One region of the Arthrobacter sp. NPDC097144 genome, then DNA from elsewhere that is predicted to be linked to it. Evidence: riboswitches for the same ligand, from Rfam matches in the RefSeq annotation. Region 1 holds a riboswitch; the other holds the start of a gene.
What was found. Region 1 has a riboswitch for S-adenosylmethionine ahead of ACIQXM_RS00775 (bifunctional o-acetylhomoserine/o-acetylserine sulfhydrylase). Riboswitches for the same ligand answer to the same signal wherever they lie in the genome.
Positions count from the first base shown of each region.

Region 2: linked by a shared signal. The riboswitch ahead of ACIQXM_RS05195 (flavin reductase family protein) and the one ahead of ACIQXM_RS00775 (bifunctional o-acetylhomoserine/o-acetylserine sulfhydrylase) in region 1 are both predicted to bind S-adenosylmethionine.

Region 1 is NZ_JBIWDW010000001.1:161,167-168,937, forward strand. Features, by position in the region: gene ACIQXM_RS00740 (DMT family transporter) at 36-1,019, opposite strand; gene ACIQXM_RS00745 (RNA-binding S4 domain-containing protein) at 1,090-1,320, shown strand; gene ACIQXM_RS00750 (alpha/beta hydrolase) at 1,377-2,027, opposite strand; gene ACIQXM_RS00755 (SGNH/GDSL hydrolase family protein) at 2,102-3,028, shown strand; gene ACIQXM_RS00760 (hypothetical protein) at 3,025-3,345, opposite strand; gene ACIQXM_RS00765 (SRPBCC domain-containing protein) at 3,435-3,869, opposite strand; gene ACIQXM_RS00770 (homoserine O-acetyltransferase) at 3,965-5,101, opposite strand; gene ACIQXM_RS00775 (bifunctional o-acetylhomoserine/o-acetylserine sulfhydrylase) at 5,149-6,465, opposite strand; SAM riboswitch class IV at 6,534-6,649, opposite strand; gene ACIQXM_RS00780 (VOC family protein) at 6,855-7,505, shown strand.
Region 2 is NZ_JBIWDW010000002.1:321,864-329,634, reverse strand. Features, by position in the region: gene ACIQXM_RS05215 (replication-associated recombination protein A) at 93-1,382, opposite strand; gene ACIQXM_RS05210 (acVLRF1 family peptidyl-tRNA hydrolase) at 1,615-2,250, shown strand; gene ACIQXM_RS05205 (nitronate monooxygenase) at 2,269-3,345, opposite strand; gene ACIQXM_RS05200 (PhzF family phenazine biosynthesis protein) at 3,355-4,191, opposite strand; SAM riboswitch class IV at 4,297-4,415, shown strand; gene ACIQXM_RS05195 (flavin reductase family protein) at 4,472-4,978, shown strand; gene ACIQXM_RS05190 (hypothetical protein) at 5,258-5,911, shown strand; gene aspS (aspartate--tRNA ligase) at 6,022-7,771, opposite strand, start outside.

The sequences.
Region 1 (7,771 bases):
CACCGGGAACGCGGCAGTGCTGCCGCCGCCCCCGCTTACCGGCGGCCGGCGCGCCGGGGAAGCACCCCGGGCATGTTCCACGGCAGGGTGGCCACAACAATGGCGGCCAGGGTCAGCAGGGTGCCCAGGACGGTTGCGGCCACCACAACGCTGCCCGGTGCCGGGAGAAATATGTCCAGCAGCAGGGACCCGACGAGCTGCCCGCCGATCATTCCCAGGCTGGTCAGCAGCACGCCCAGGCCGCGCACCAGCACGGCGCTCACACCAATGAAGATGCAGCCCATCGCCCCGCCGAGGTAGAGGTACCACTCCCCCGGCAGCGGCTCGCCGAAACCGGAAACCATCACCTTGATCAGCCAGAACACCAGCAGGACCGCCGCACCGGATATGAAGTTCACCAGGGTGGCGGTGATCGGCGTGCCGTAATGCATGCTCGTGGTGCCGTTCATGGCCTGCTGGAAACTCATCAGCATGCCGGCGGTCAGGGGAAGCAGCACGGGAAGCACCAGATCGGCGGCCGAGGAGGTTCCGCTGAACTTGGGACTGACGGCCCAGACAACGGCGGCGATGGTCAGCACGGCGCCCACCACCCGCATCACGGTCAGCGCCTTCTTGCCCGCCGGGCCGATGCCCAGCCGGTCCACCACCAGCCCGGTCATGGTCTGGCCGGCGACGGCGGCCACCGTGAACACAGCTACGCCCAGTACGGCAACGGTCAGGGTCTGGGAGAGGACAAAGTAGGCACCAATGGCACCTGCCAGCACGTAGTAGCGCGGAAACCGGCGTTCGCGCAGGGCCGGCAGCAGCTGCGCGGCCCCAGCCCTGCCGCGCGGCAGAACCGCGGAGATCAGGATCATGATGACCAGCCCCACGGAGAAGCTGACCAGCGCTGCGGCGAGTCCGTCGTTGAGTCTTTCCCCGAGCGCACCGTTGATGCGGGCTTGGACGGGAATGGCCATCCCCGCCGCAACTGCAGCGGGAAGACCGATAATCGGTGTGATTCGCAGGGCATTTGGCACGGACTTACCCTACGGCAGCGCCGGGGCCGGGCAGGAATCGGCGTAGTTGAATGTCGGGCAGAATGGACACATGAGTAATTTCGACCCCCAAGACCTCCCCATCCGCGACGAAATGATCCGCCTTGGCCAGCTGCTGAAGCTTGCCAGCCTGGCCGAAGACGGCATTCAGGCCAAACAGCTGATCGAAGACGGCCTCGTGAAGGTCAACGGCGAGATCGAAGAACGCCGCGGACGCCAGCTGCACCCCGGTGACGTGGTGACGGTCAACGGCGAAGCCATCCGGATCATCCGGGAAGACTAACCGGCTGCCGGGGCCCACCCGCCGGACGGGCCCCGCTGCTCAGTACCGCCCGCCGCTCAGGCCTTCAGCACCAGGTTTGTGAGGAACTCCTTCACATGGCCCAGCTCCTGCATGTTAATGCCGTGTCCCATGTTGGAGTACAGGATCTTGGTCAGCGCCGTGTGCTCATTCAGCCAGGCGTGGGTGAATTCGATGCGCGGCGCGTCAATCACCGGATCCGCCTGATCCCGGCCCCAAAAGAAGGGCACGCCGCCGGCGCGCAGCTCCTCGTCATGGAAGAACCCATTGCCCTCGGCAGGCACCACAAAGCCGGAGAGCCCGACGACGGCGGCAAAGTCCGCGGGCCGGTGCCGCAGGAGCGTGCTGGCCACGGCCATGCCCATTGAGAAGCCGAGCAGGGACACGCTGCTGTGGGCGTCCTTGACCCCGTCCAGCCAGCCTGCGACGTCGGACACGGATTCCACCACGCGCTCCACGGAGAAATCCGCGTCATTCATCAGCGGGAACCAGGTGTAGCCGGGGCCCAGCGCCTGGGGTGCACGGACGGAGGCGATGGTGAATTCGGAGGGCAGGTGGTCCGCCAGGCCCATCAGGTCTTCCTCATTGGCGAGGTAGCCGTGGAAGAGGACCAGCAGCGGAGTTCCGGCACGCTCGGCTTCCGGCTTGGACCAAAGGACAGTGGGGTTCCAGGGAGCAGTCTTAGGCATAATGTTCATTCTGGCACGACCGGATGTCCAACCTACGGTCGCGTAGCCGGGCCCCTCCTTGGCAGGATGGTTTGGTGACTTCTCCTTCCATCCCCGAAAACAGTTCCGTCCCCTCGTCTTCCGCTGCCGCCGCAGCGTCCACCTCCGCGGCGGCAGCATCGGGTTCCGCAGCTCCGTCATCTGCTGCCGCAGAGGAGCCCGGGCTCCATCCCTGGACCCGTTATGTGGCCATCGGAGACTCCTTTACAGAGGGAATCGGTGATCCCAGCCCGGAAAGCACCGGCGGACACCGCGGCTGGGCGGACCGCGTGGCAGAAGAACTCGCCCGCAGCCGGGAGGGCTTCTCCTACGCCAACCTGGCCATCCGGGGACGGCTTCTGGACCAGATCATCAATGAACAGCTGGAACCGGCCCTGGAACTGCACCCGGATCTGATCACCATCTGTGCCGGAGGCAATGACGTCATCCGTCCCGGCGGCGACCCGGACAAGCTCGCCGAAAAAATGGATGCAGCAATCGCCAAGCTGAGCTCGGGGGGCGCCACCGTGGTGCTTTTTACCGGGCCGGACCTCGGGACGACGCCGGTGATTGGCAGCGTCCGCGGGCGCGTGGCGATTTACAACGAGAACCTGCGGACCGTTGCTGCCCGGCACCACGCCGTCATCGCGGATACCTGGGCGCTGCGTGAATTGAGCAACCGGGAGATGTGGGCTCCGGACCGGCTGCACTTCTCTCCCCTGGGCCACCACACCATTGCCGCCATGGTGCTGGACACTCTTGGCGTGCCCCACACCTTGGAGCCGCTGGAGCCCAAGCCCATCCCGGCCAGGAACTGGCGGACAGCACGCACTGAGGACCTGACGTGGGCACGCGAATACTTCGTGCCGTGGGTGGTGCGCCGGGTGCGCCACCGGTCTTCCGGCGACGGCATTGCCGCCAAGCGTCCCGACGCCGGACCCATCTTCGGCGGACCGGGCATGCCGCCGGGTTCGGCGGACTAAGCGGACGCCGGCGGCACCGGCGGATAACGCCGGCGTCCCGCCTGCAGGCCGCCCCAAAACGCGAGGACCACGGCACCGGCCAGCACGAGCAGGGCACCTGCCTGCATGCTGCGGCTGATCAGGATTGAGGGACCCTCAGACCCTCCGTCCGGGGAAGTGACCCAGGCGTAGTTCACCGTTCCGGACCCGGGCCCCTGTGCCAGCAGTGCGATGCCGGCGGCCAGCAGCAGTGCGCCGCAGGCAGGCATCCAGAGCCTGCGCAAACGGAACCGGCCGGAGGACGAAGCGGAGTGCCGGGGGCTTTTATCGGGTGCCATGGCGCCACGCTAGCACCGCGGTGTCCTGCAGCCCGGCCTGCTGCCCGGCCGGCAATCCCGCCGGCATCCGAAACAGCCTGCCGGAACCCTCACCCGGGAGATCCGCGTTCGGCCAGCGCGATCAGGTTCGCCAGATGGTCGGCCCAGTCCTCCGTGTGCCCCCGGGCAATGTCCGCGCCGTCCGCCAGGCCGCCCAGTCCGCTTTCGATGACCACGACGTCGGTGTAGTCCGTTTCCGGGTCGGGCCCTGGTACGGCTGCCAGCTGGAAGCTCACCACGGTGTGCGCGTTCCAGTGGGGCATGGTCCAGCGGAAGGACAGCAGCCGGTCCCGTGCCACCGCCAGGACGGTGCCGCTGGCACCCTGCCCGCCGCCGTCGTCGGCCGTCCGTTCTGCCAGCGGCGACCCGGGGCTGGCGGTGAAATCCATGGCCGGCCACCACGCGGCCCGGTTGTTCACGAGCGCATGCCAGAGCCGCTCCGGGGAACACTGTGCCTGCGCCGCCACGCGAATGAAATCACCCATGCGAATGTTCTTCCATGTTCGTCCCGTCTTGGCAAGGGAGCCGGCCCCGGCGGACCGGCATCCGGGGCCAACCGGTGTGCGGACGAAAGCGGAAACTAGGGCGAGCCGAAGAACCGTTCCCGCAGCGGCGCCCCGATTTGCTCCACGTCGGTGAGGAAACCGTCGTGGCCGATCGGCGCCGAAATCATCTGGACCTCGGTTTCCCGCGGAAGTGCCGCTGCCAGGTCGAAGGACTGCCGGGGAAGGTATAGCCGGTCCGAATCAACCGCGGCAATGAAGAACTCGCTGTCCGTTCGGGCCAGTGCCTGGCGCAGCGTTCCGCGGCCGCGGGCAACGTCGTGGCTCATCAGCGCCTCGGTGAGCAGCAGGTAGCTGTTGGCATCGAACCGGCTCGAGAGTTTTTTGCCCTGATGATCCAGGTAACTCTCCACCGCGTAGCGTCCGCGGAAGGCCGGCAGGGAGGAACCCAGCGGGTCCTCCTGCGCCTGCGGTTCGTGTCCAAACCGGTGCTCCAACTCGGCCTCGGAGCGGTAGGTAATATGCGCAATCCGGCGGGCCAGGCCCAGTCCCGCCGTTGGGGGCCGGCCGTTGTAATAGTCCCCGCCGTTGAAGTCCGGATCCAGCCGGATTGCTTCCAGCTGGGCCCGGCCAAAGGCGATCTGTTCCGCGGAACTCGCGGCAGTGCAGGCGATCACTGCGCAGCGCCGCACCCGTTCCGGTTCGGTTACCGCCCATTCCAGGGCCCGGGCCCCGCCCAGCGATCCGCCGAGCACGGTGTGCCAGGAGCCGATCCCCAGCAAATCCGCCAGCCGGGCCTCCGCGCGGACCGAGTCCCTGATGGTGACAAACGGAAAGCGGGAACCCCAGGCCAGCCCCTGCGGGTCAGCGGACGAAGGGCCGGTGGAACCGTAGCAGCCGCCCAGCATGTTGACCGCGACGACAAAGAACCGGTCCGTGTCCACCGTTTTTCCCGGGCCGACCAGGGCATCCCACCAGCCGTCTTCACCGCTGTCGCCGCGGGCCACATGGGTGCTTCCGGTCAGGGCATGGGCCACCAGCACGGCGTTGGAGGCATCCGCGTTCAGGGTCCCCCAAGTCTCGTAGGCCAGGGAAACGGAGGGCAGATACCCGCCGGTTTCCAGGAACAGGTCCCCGATGCGGGCGTGCCGCAGCACTCCGTCCCGGGCAGGGGCGGAGTGCTGCGGCAGGACTGGCCCGGCCGGACCGGACACGGAGCCGGTTGCGGCCGTGTTCGCAGAAGGGCGCGCCACGCTAACCGTTACGCTCCCTTGGCGGCCCGGAACCCGGCGTCGAGGTCCGCAAGAATGTCGTCGATGTGCTCGATGCCCACGGACAGCCGGACCAGCCCGGGGCTGACGCCCGCTGCCAGCTGCGCCTCGGCACCGAGCTGGCTGTGGGTGGTCGACGCCGGATGGATGACCAGGGAGCGCACGTCGCCCACGTTCGCCACGTGCGAGTGCAGGTCAAGGGCGTCGACAAAACGCTTGCCGGCCTCGATGCCGCCGGCGATTTCGAAGGACACAATGGCACCGGTTCCCCGCGGCCCGTATTTGCGGCCGCGCTCATACCACGGGCTGGATTCGAGTCCCGCATAAGCGACGGAGACGACGTCGTCGTGCCCTTCCAGCCAGTTGGCCACCGCGACGGCGTTACTGACGTGCCGCTCCACGCGCAGGCTCAGGGTTTCCAGGCCCTGGGCAATCAGGAACGCGTTGAAGGGTGACACGGCGGAACCGAGGTCTCGCAGCAGCTGCACCCGGGCCTTGAGGATGTACGCCAGGTTGGCACCAAGGGCACCCTTGACGCCCAGGTCCCGGGCGTAGACAAGGCCGTTGTAGCTCTCATCGGGGGTGTTGAAGCCGGGGAACTTCTCCGGATCCGCGCCGAAGTCAAAGTTGCCCGAATCCACGATGACCCCGGCGATGGAAGTGCCGTGCCCGCCCAGGTACTTGGTGGCCGAGTGCACCACAATATCCGCGCCCCATTCGAAGGGACGGATGAGGTAGGGGGTGGAAAGGGTGCTGTCCACGATCAGGGGGATGCCGGCGTCGTGGGCGATGGCACTGACGCCCTCAAGGTCCAGCACGTCCTGGCGGGGATTGGAGACCACCTCGCCGAAGAAGGCCTTGGTGTTGGGCCGCACGGCTGCCCGCCACTGCTCCAGGTCGTCGGGATCCGACACGAAGGTGGTCTCGATGCCGAACTTCTTCAGCGTGTGCTTGAGCAGGTTGTAGGTGCCGCCGTAGAGGCTGGGGCTGGCCACAATGTGGTCCCCCGCTTCCGCAACGTTCAGGAGGGCGAAGGTTTCAGCGGCCTGGCCGGAGGCGAGCAGCAGCGCGCCGACGCCGCCCTCCAGCGAGGCGATCCGGTTCTCCACCGCTTCCTGGGTGGGGTTGCCGATCCGGGTGTAGATAGGCTCCAGCTCGGCCAGGGCAAACCGGTTGGCTGCCGCCTCGGCACTGGGGAAGACGAAGGATGAGGTTTGGTAGATGGGCAGGGCGCGGGCGCCGGTGGCGGCGTCGGGCTCCTGACCTGCATGGATCTGGCGGGTTTCGAAAGACCAGTTTCCTGACATTGTTTGCTCCCTAAAACCGGGGCCGCACCGAGACTTCCGGCCGGAAAAGGTAACCGGCAGCCACGTGGGACCCGCGCTTGCCCTGAATCCGTTGACGCAGGGCCAGGTCTTCACCCGGGGCACCCCACCGCGGTTGGAGGGTTGCCGGCCAGCAAGCCGGGGCTATCTGCTGGCACTCATGACCTATGCCTCCTATGAAAACGGATATGCGGCAAGCCCGCAAGGTCTGTGACGGCTCATGTCCTGCCGTGTCGGAGCCCTGGAAAGGGTGGCGCGCCGAGCAGCTGAAATGGTCAGTAAGCTGTCGATTTCCGCGGAAAGCAGGTGTTCCAAGTAAATTAGGGTCGCCTAAGTCGAGAGGTGAGTCACAACGTGCCAAGATGGGCCGCATGCGCTTGGACCATGTATCTTATGCCTGTGAATCCGACGGTCTTTTGGCCACGACTGAGAGGATTGCTGCCGCTCTGGGAGCAGACTTCGTCAAGGGCGGTGTCCATCCCCGTTTCGGAACCCGGAACATGATTCTGCCTCTGGCCAACCATCAGTATGTTGAAGTGGTGGAGGCCCTGAATCACCCGGCGTCGGACAAGGCACCCTTCGGCCAGGCCGTGCGCCAGCGCTCCGAGTGCGGCGGCGGCTGGATGGGCTGGTGTGTTGCCGTGGATGACCTCTCCCCCTTCGAAGAACGCCTGGGCCGCAATGCCGTTCCGGGCAACCGGAAATTTCCCGACGGCCAGGAACTGACCTGGCAGCAGATCGGTATCAACGGGCTGATCGCCGACCCGCAGGTGCCGTACATGCTGCGCTGGGATGACGGCACCGAAGCGCTGCACCCTTCCGCAGCGCTGCCCGGGATGCCCGGAGCCGTGAAGCTGGCGTCGCTGACCATTGCCGGCTCCGCTGACCGGGTCACTCAGTGGCTGGGCACGCCCGTCGAGGAACCGCTGGAAAACGTGGGCGTCACGTGGATTTCCCCCAAGGGAACCCCCGGCATCATGTCCGTCACCTTCAATACGGCCGCGGGGCTCGTCGAGATCTAGTTTCTCCGGCCGTTCCGGGGAATCCCGGACGCTATGGGAATTCCCGGACGGTCCGCGGCGTCCGGGAATTCCCAATACGGCTCGCTTTTCCCATGGTGCCCGGTTATTGAATTATCCACAGACGTGCCTGCGTCCCTCGCGGACACCATTGCCGCAATCCAGTCTTGAGGGATGGATCCCGAACTCCTTTACTCTGCCGACGCCGATACGTACGGCGAGGGAAGACGTTCCCTGGCTCTGCGGTGCCGGGCCGGTGAACTGACCCG
Region 2 (7,771 bases), on a different contig from region 1:
CAACCATCAATGCTAGCACGCAGCAGCAGGCGCACGGGTCCGCCGCGGGGTGCCCGCGCCGCCTGTACTGCACCCTCCATTTTCCCGCCGCTTCACTTCCCGCGGACAATCCCCCGCAGCCGCTCCAGCCGCGCAGCGATGTCGCGTTCCACTCCGTTGACCGTCGGCTCGTAATAATTGCGGCCCACCAGGTCATCCGGCGGGTACTGCTGCCGGGCCACGCCGTGCGGTGAGTCATGGGAGTAGATGTATCCCTTGCCGTGCCCGAGCTGCTTGGCTCCGGGATAGTGCGCGTCCCGCAGGTGGGCAGGAATCCCCTGTCCCCGGCCGGCCCGCACGTCAGCGATGGCGGCATTGATGCCGTTGTAGGCGGCGTTGGACTTGGGTGCGGTGGCAATGTGGACCACTGCCTCGGCCAGGATGATCCGGCCCTCCGGCATGCCGATCATCTGCACCGCCTGGGCGGCAGCGACGGCGGTCTGCAGCGCGGTGGGATCCGCCATGCCCACGTCCTCGGCGGCGGAAATCATCAGGCGGCGGGAGATGAACCGCGGGTCCTCCCCCGCTTCGAGCATCTTGGCCAGGTAATGCAGGGCCGCGTCCACGTCGGAGCCGCGCAGGGATTTGATGAAGGCACTGGTGACGTCGTAGTGCTGGTCTCCGGCCCGGTCATAGCGCAGCGCCGCCACGTCCAGCGCCTTCTCTGCATCGCTGAGGGTGACCTCCGGGATGTCCGCACCCGCGGTGCGTTCGGAGTACGCGACGCCGGCCGCGGCTTCCAGTGCGGTCAGGCCGCGCCGGGCGTCCCCGGCGGCCAGGCGCACCAGGTGTTCCAGGGCCTCGTCGCTGAGGCGGACCCGGCCGGCGAGGCCGCGCTCATCTTCCACGGCGCGCTTGAGCAGGGCGGCAATGTCATCCTCGGTGAGTGGCTTCAGGGTCAGCAGCAGGGAACGCGAGAGCAGCGGGGAGACCACTGAGAAGGACGGGTTCTCCGTAGTGGCGGCCACCAGGACCACCCACCGGTTCTCCACGCCCGGCAGCAGGGCATCCTGCTGTGCCTTGTTGAAGCGGTGGATCTCGTCCAGGAACAGCACGGTGGTGATGCGGTGCAGGTCGCGGTTGGTGAGCGCTTCCTCCATGACCCGGCGGACGTCCTTGACGCCGGCGGTGATCGCGGACAGTTCCACGAACTTCCGTCCGGATCCTCGCGCCACCACATGCGCCAGCGTGGTTTTGCCGGTTCCCGGAGGCCCCCACAGCATGACCGACGACGGCCCGGCGGGACCGCGGTCATCGGCTGACTCCGCCAGGGTGCGCAGCGGTGATCCCGGGCCGAGCAGGTGCTGCTGGCCCACAACTTCATCGAGGGTGCGCGGACGCATCCGCACCGCCAGCGGGCTGCGCGGACGCTTGGGGGCGCCGTCGTCCTCGCCTGCACCGAAACCTGCGCCGTCGTCGTACTGGTTGTCCGTGCCCGTGGCACTGTCACTGTCGTCGCTGCTGAACAAATCACTCACGTCCCAAGGCTACTCGTGCCGTAGCGTGGGAGTTGGTCCGGCAGGTGCCGGCCGCTGCGACACGCTCGGTGGGCAGCATCACCAGGAGAATCGCGATATGCCCGCCACACGCCACACCTTCGTTTCTGCGCAGCGCCTGCCGGGCTGGTTGGACCGCCTGGCCGCCGGGAACGGTGAGCTGGACATCACACCCGAACACGGCGGACTGCACGTCCGCGCCGCCAACGGAACCGAAGCGGATCTGCGGGCGCCCTGGCCCGACGACGGACGCCCGGGACGCGGGACCAGCGACGTCGAACGCCTGGCCTCCCTGGCCGGCCAGTCCCGCACCCTCGGGATCGTGCTGCTGCGCCGCGGAGGGTACGCCGCCGGTGTGGCCCGAGAGGGGCTGCTGCTCGCGTCCAAGGCCGGCAACCGGTACGTGCAGTCCCGAACCGCGGCCGGCGGCGGGTCGCAGCAGCGTTTTGCCCGGCGCCGGGCCAACCAGGCGGACGCGCTGGTGGAGACCGCCGCCGAGCAGGCCGCGCGACTTTTCGCCGGCCATCCGCCGGAGTACCTCGTATTCGGCGGAGACCGGACGCTGACTGAACTGCTGGCCCGGCAGAAGGTTTTTGCTCCGTGGAGCAGTCTGCCGCGGCTGCAGCCCCTCGATGTCCAGGACCCCAAGCTGGCCGTGCTGGCTCAGGCGGCGAAGGATGCCTGCTCGGTTTCCATCCGGATTACGGTGCCCTGAGGGTTCCGTACTGCAGTTTCACCCGGGGAACAACCTGCGGACGCTGGCCTGTGCGGGTTCTTCAGCCGCGTGCCGGTACCTGGTTCCCGCCCACAGGCTCACTGCTTCGGGGTTCCCGGATGCCGCTGCTGCTGCACGGAGCGGCCCGGTGATCTGGTTCAGGAACGGATAGGCGTCCGGGGCATCCGGATGGGCGCGCATGAAGCCGTTGGTCAGCCCGCGGGCCGGACGGCCGGAGAAGGCACGGGTAACCGAGGTGCGCGGGTCCCTGCGTCCTAGGACGGCATCGCGGAGGGCAGTCCGGTGCACCGCCGAGGTGCCTGCCTCATTGGCCAGCAGCAGCAGGGTTCCCACCTGAACCGCCGAGGCTCCTGCGGCGAGGGCAGCGGCGGCATCGTGCCGGGTGGAAATTCCGCCGGCAGCCACCAGCGGCAGCGGGCAGGCTTGTCGAACCTCATCCAACAGGTCCGTCAGTGAGGCTTCTCCGGGTGTCTTCCCGCTGTCCAGGGTTCCGCGGTGTCCGCCGGCCTCCGGACCCTGCACACACAGCAGGTGCGCACCCGCTGCTGCAGCGGCTCTGGCCTCCTGTTCGTTGGTGACCGTGACCACGGTGCAGATGTCCTGTCCGGCAAGCTCCGCGAACACATCCGGCCCCGGCAGCCCGAAGGTGAAGGACACGGCGGGAACCCGTTCCCGCAGGACCAGCTCCAGTTTGGCCTGCCAGCAGTCGTCGTCCTGCGGATCGGGAAATCCCGGTTCGGGGATTACTGTTCCGGCCGGACCCTCCTGTGCCGCGGCGGCCAGGGCCTCGCGGTAGGCCAGCGAGGCCGCGAGCTTACCGGCCTGCTTCTCCTGCGACGTATCGGCATACGTGTTGGCATGATCGGGCACAAAGATATTCAGGCCGAAAGGCCGCCGGGTCAGTTCGCGGGTCCGGGTGATCTGACCGCGGACAGCGTCGGGACTCTTGTACCCTCCAGCAAGGAATCCGAGCCCTCCGGCGTTGCTGACCGCTGCGGCCAGCTCCGGCGTGGAGGGTCCACCGGCCATCGGCGCGCCAAGGACCGGAAGCGACAGCGAATTCAGGGTGAACATGGTTCCGGCCTAGAGCGTCACGGTGCCGTCGATGCAGGTGACCGTGGATCCGCCCACCCAGATTTTGCCGTCGCGCGTGAAGACCCGCACCCGCCCGGAGCGCTGGACGGCAGTTCCCTGCGTGACGACGTAGCGGTCCGGCGCCAGATTCGCTCCGATCAGCCACTGGGCCAGGCCGGCGTTGAGGCTTCCCGTCACCGGATCCTCGGCAACGCCCAGTCCCGGCACAAAGGCACGCACTTCAAAGTCCGTTTCAGCATCCGCCGGCTGCGCTCCGATCACGCCCACGCGCAGGTTGCCCATGACGGCAGGGTCCGGTGACAGACCCAGGACAGTCGCGGCGTCGGGCAGCAGGAGTCCGAGCCAGCCGGGTCCGTTGTCAATCCAGTTGGAAGCCAGCACCTGTCCCGGTTCCAGGTGCAGGGCCCGCCGCGCCTGGTCCAGGATTTCTTCCTCCAACGGACCCGAGCGCTGCAGCGGCGGGGCGGCAAACGCGGCGATGCCGGCATTGGCGTGCAGCGTCACCAGGCCGATGCCGCACTCCTGGACGACGACGTCGGGATAGCGGCGCTTGGCCCCGGTTTCCAGCCAGGCGTGGCAGGTTCCCAGGGTCGGATGTCCCGCGAACGGGAGTTCCCCGCCCGGGGTGAAGATCCGCACCCGGTAGTCGGCGCCGTCCACCGTGGGCGGCAGCACGAACGTTGTCTCGGACAGGTTGGTCCACCGCGCGAAGGACTCCATATCCGCGTCGGTGAGGCCCTCCGCTTCCAGCACCACCGCCAGGGGGTTGCCCAAATACGGTTCGCTGCCAAAAACGTCCACCTGTTTAAACCACCGCTGTCTCATGGTGAAAACTGTATCCCTTCGGTTGCGGGAGTTTTATGAAGCGGAGTTTTACGAACTGTGGCGGGGGTTTGCGCCTCGGTGCAGCCGGGCCTACCGTGGAACCAGAATCATGAGTCCCAGCCACAGGCCCTGGCCGGCTGGGCGGCAACCCTCTCGCCGTAGCGGGGTGCTCCAGGTGACGATTCGGCCGCCGGTTCTTCCAACCGGTCCGGCAAGTACCGCGTTTCGCTGCCGTGCTGGTCACGGCCGCCGGGCGCTTGAGGCAGAGGACCTTTTCCGCATGACGCTCACAACCGACCTTCAGCCGGCCGCCCTGCGCCGGGCCTTCTCCCGATTCCCCTCCGGCATTGCCGCTCTGTGTGCCGTGGTGGACGGCGAACCGCAGGGCATTGTTGCTTCCTCCTTCACCGTGGGCGTTTCCATGGATCCGCCGCTCGTGCTGTTTGCCGTGCAGAACACGTCCCGGACCTGGCCGCTTCTGCGGGGCGCAGCCAGGATCGGAGTCTCTGTCCTGGGTTCCGGGCACGAGGGCATCTGCCGGCAAATTGCGTCCAAGTCCGGTGATCGTTTTGCCGGCCTTAGCCTGCACACTGACGACTCCGGCTCCCTGTTCCTGGACCGGGCTGCCCTGTGGCTGGAATGCTCCGTGGAGAACGAAATTCCCGCCGGAGACCATGCCGTGGTGCTGCTGCGCGTCCACGGCCATGCCGCCCATGACGATGCCCGCGAGCCGCTGGTCTTCCACGGCTCAGCCTTTCGGCATCTGGGCGTCCCGTCCTTCGCCTGACTTCACGCGGCACCACCGTTTTGGGAAATTCCGGCCACTTTGGGAAATTCCGGCCGCTGCGGACCGTCCGGATTTTCCCAAACCGCACGAAATCGGACCTGATATTCCACGGGTTTATGACAGCGGCCGTCCGTTACCAATCCTTTACATTTGTAGCCGGGGCCACTATCGTTCTTCGGATTACTTCGGAAGGAAGTAGCGGAGATGGCCAGAAACAGAAATGCCAATGGAACATCACGGAATAAGGCAAGGCCCGGCAGCGCGTCGGATTTGCCGTTTATGCAGAAGGCCCTGCTTCCCGCAGCGGCGCTGGGCATGGTGCTGACAGGGTGCAGCGCCCAGGAGGAGCCCGAGGCCGTTTCCTCTCAACCGGCCACATCGGCGGCCACTGCCGAGGAGACCGCCACGGCGTCCCCCTCAGCCCGTTCTTCCAGCCGGAGCAGCATCGGCGTGGAAGTGCCCCCCGGAAGCACGGAGCCTCCTGTCCCCAATGACCCGGCCATGACGGCACTGTTCCGGGCGGACAATCCCATCAGTCTTGAGAGCTACTTCCAGCAAAACCCCAAGTGGCGTCCACTCAACGCCGACCTTGTACTCGAGGAACGCGGCACCGGGAGGAGTACCTTCGATCTGCCCCGGGTGGAACCGGGGACCAGCTTCAGCGTGTTCCTCACCTGCAACCAGCCCGGGGATTACAGCATCGAGGTCCTGGACGCTGGTTCTGGCCCGGTTACCGCTGCCAGCAGCAACAACTGCAATTGGCCGGTTCTGACGTCTTTCGAACACATCGTCACACCCGATCAAACCCCGGCATCCATCACAGTGGACGGCCCGGACGGAGATTACTGGCTTGTTGTCTACAATTTGCCGGTCCCCACTATGGCGCCCGAAACGTCCATGGGGCCCGCAACTACGGCACCCGCACCGGGCTAAAAAAGGCTGTCGGAATAAATTACCGAGAATTACCGGCGCGCAGAAACATGAAAGTGCCCGGCCGCATCAACGGCCGGGCACTTTCATCATTCTGGAATCCTGCGAAAGACCTAGTCCTTCTTGGCGTCGTCCTTCTTGGCCTCAGCCTTCTTCTCCGGCTTGAAGTCCACGCCGGCTTCCTTGCGCTGCTGGGCAGTGATCGGAGCCGGTGCCTGGGTCAGCGGGTCGTAGCCGCCGCCGGACTTCGGGAAGGCAATGACGTCGCGGATGGACTCGCTGCCGGACAGCAGGGCAACCACGCGGTCCCAGCCGAAGGCGATGCCGCCGTGGGGCGGTGCGCCGTACTTGAAGCCCTCAAGCAGGAACCCGAACTTCTCCTGTGCGTCCTCCTGCGAAAGGCCCATGACCTTGAAGACGCGTTCCTGTACGTCACGCTGGTGGATACGGATGGAGCCGCCGCCGATTTCGTTGCCGTTGCAGACAATGTCATAGGCGTAGGCCAGCGCCGACGCGGGATCCGTGTCGAAGGTGTCCATGAACTCGGGCTTCGGGGAGGTGAAGGCGTGGTGGACGGCCGTCCAGGCTCCTCCGCCCACTGCCACGTCACCGGCGGCGACGGCAGCGGAAGCCGGCTCGAACATGGGTGCGTCAACAACCCAGACGAAGGCCCAGTCGTTGGGGTCGATCAGGCCGGTGCGGTGGCCGATTTCCACGCGGGCTGCGCCGAGCAGGGCACGGGCTTCGGTTGTCTCGCCGGCACCGAAGAAGATGCAGTCTCCGGGCTTGGCGCCAACCTTTTCCGCGAGGTTTTCGCGCTCAAAGTCGGTGAGGTTCTTGGCAACGGGGCCGGTCAGCGTGCCGTCTTCCTGGATCAGCACGTAGGCCAGTCCCTTGGCGCCGCGCTGCTTGGCCCATTCCTGCCAGGCATCCAGCGTGCGGCGGGGCTGCGAGGCACCGCCGGGCATCACGACGGCGCCCACGTAGGGAGCCTGGAACACGCGGAAGGTCGTGTCCTTGAAGAATTCCGTCAGGTCCGTCAGCTCCAGGCCGAAGCGCAGGTCCGGCTTGTCGGATCCGTAGCGGGCCATGGCGTCCGCGTACGTCATGCGCGGGATCGGAGTGGTGATGTCGACGTCGATCAGCTTCCACAGCGCCTTCACCACGGACTCACCGAGAGCGATGATGTCATCTTCCTCGACAAAGCTGGCTTCAATGTCCAGCTGGGTGAATTCCGGCTGGCGGTCGGCGCGGAAGTCTTCATCGCGGTAGCAGCGGGCAATCTGGTAGTACTTCTCGAACCCGCCCACCTGAAGCAGCTGCTTGAAGAGCTGCGGGGACTGGGGCAGGGCATACCAGGACCCCGGTGCCAGGCGTGCCGGAACCACGAAGTCGCGGGCGCCTTCAGGGGTGGAGCGCGTCAGCGTGGGAGTCTCGATTTCCACGAAACCTTCGTCGTGCAGCAGGTTTCGGGCCACCCGGTTGGCTTCGGAGCGCAGGCGCATGTTGCGTGCGGGAGTGGGACGGCGCAGGTCCAGGTAACGGTGCTTCAGGCGGGCCTCTTCGCCAACTTCCACATGCTCGTCAATCTGGAACGGCAGCGGGTCGGACGTGTTCAGGACCACAACTTCGTCAGCAATGACTTCCACTTCGCCGGAGGCCAGTGAGGGGTTTTCATTTCCCTCGGGGCGCTTCTGCACGGTGCCGGTGATCTGCAGTACGTATTCGTTGCGCAGTCCGTGGAAGACGTCTTCTTCCCGAACCACTACCTGGGCGATCCCGGAAGCATCGCGGAGGTCGAGGAAGGCAACGCCGCCGTGGTCCCGGCGTCGGGCCACCCAGCCAGCGAGGGTGACGGTCTGT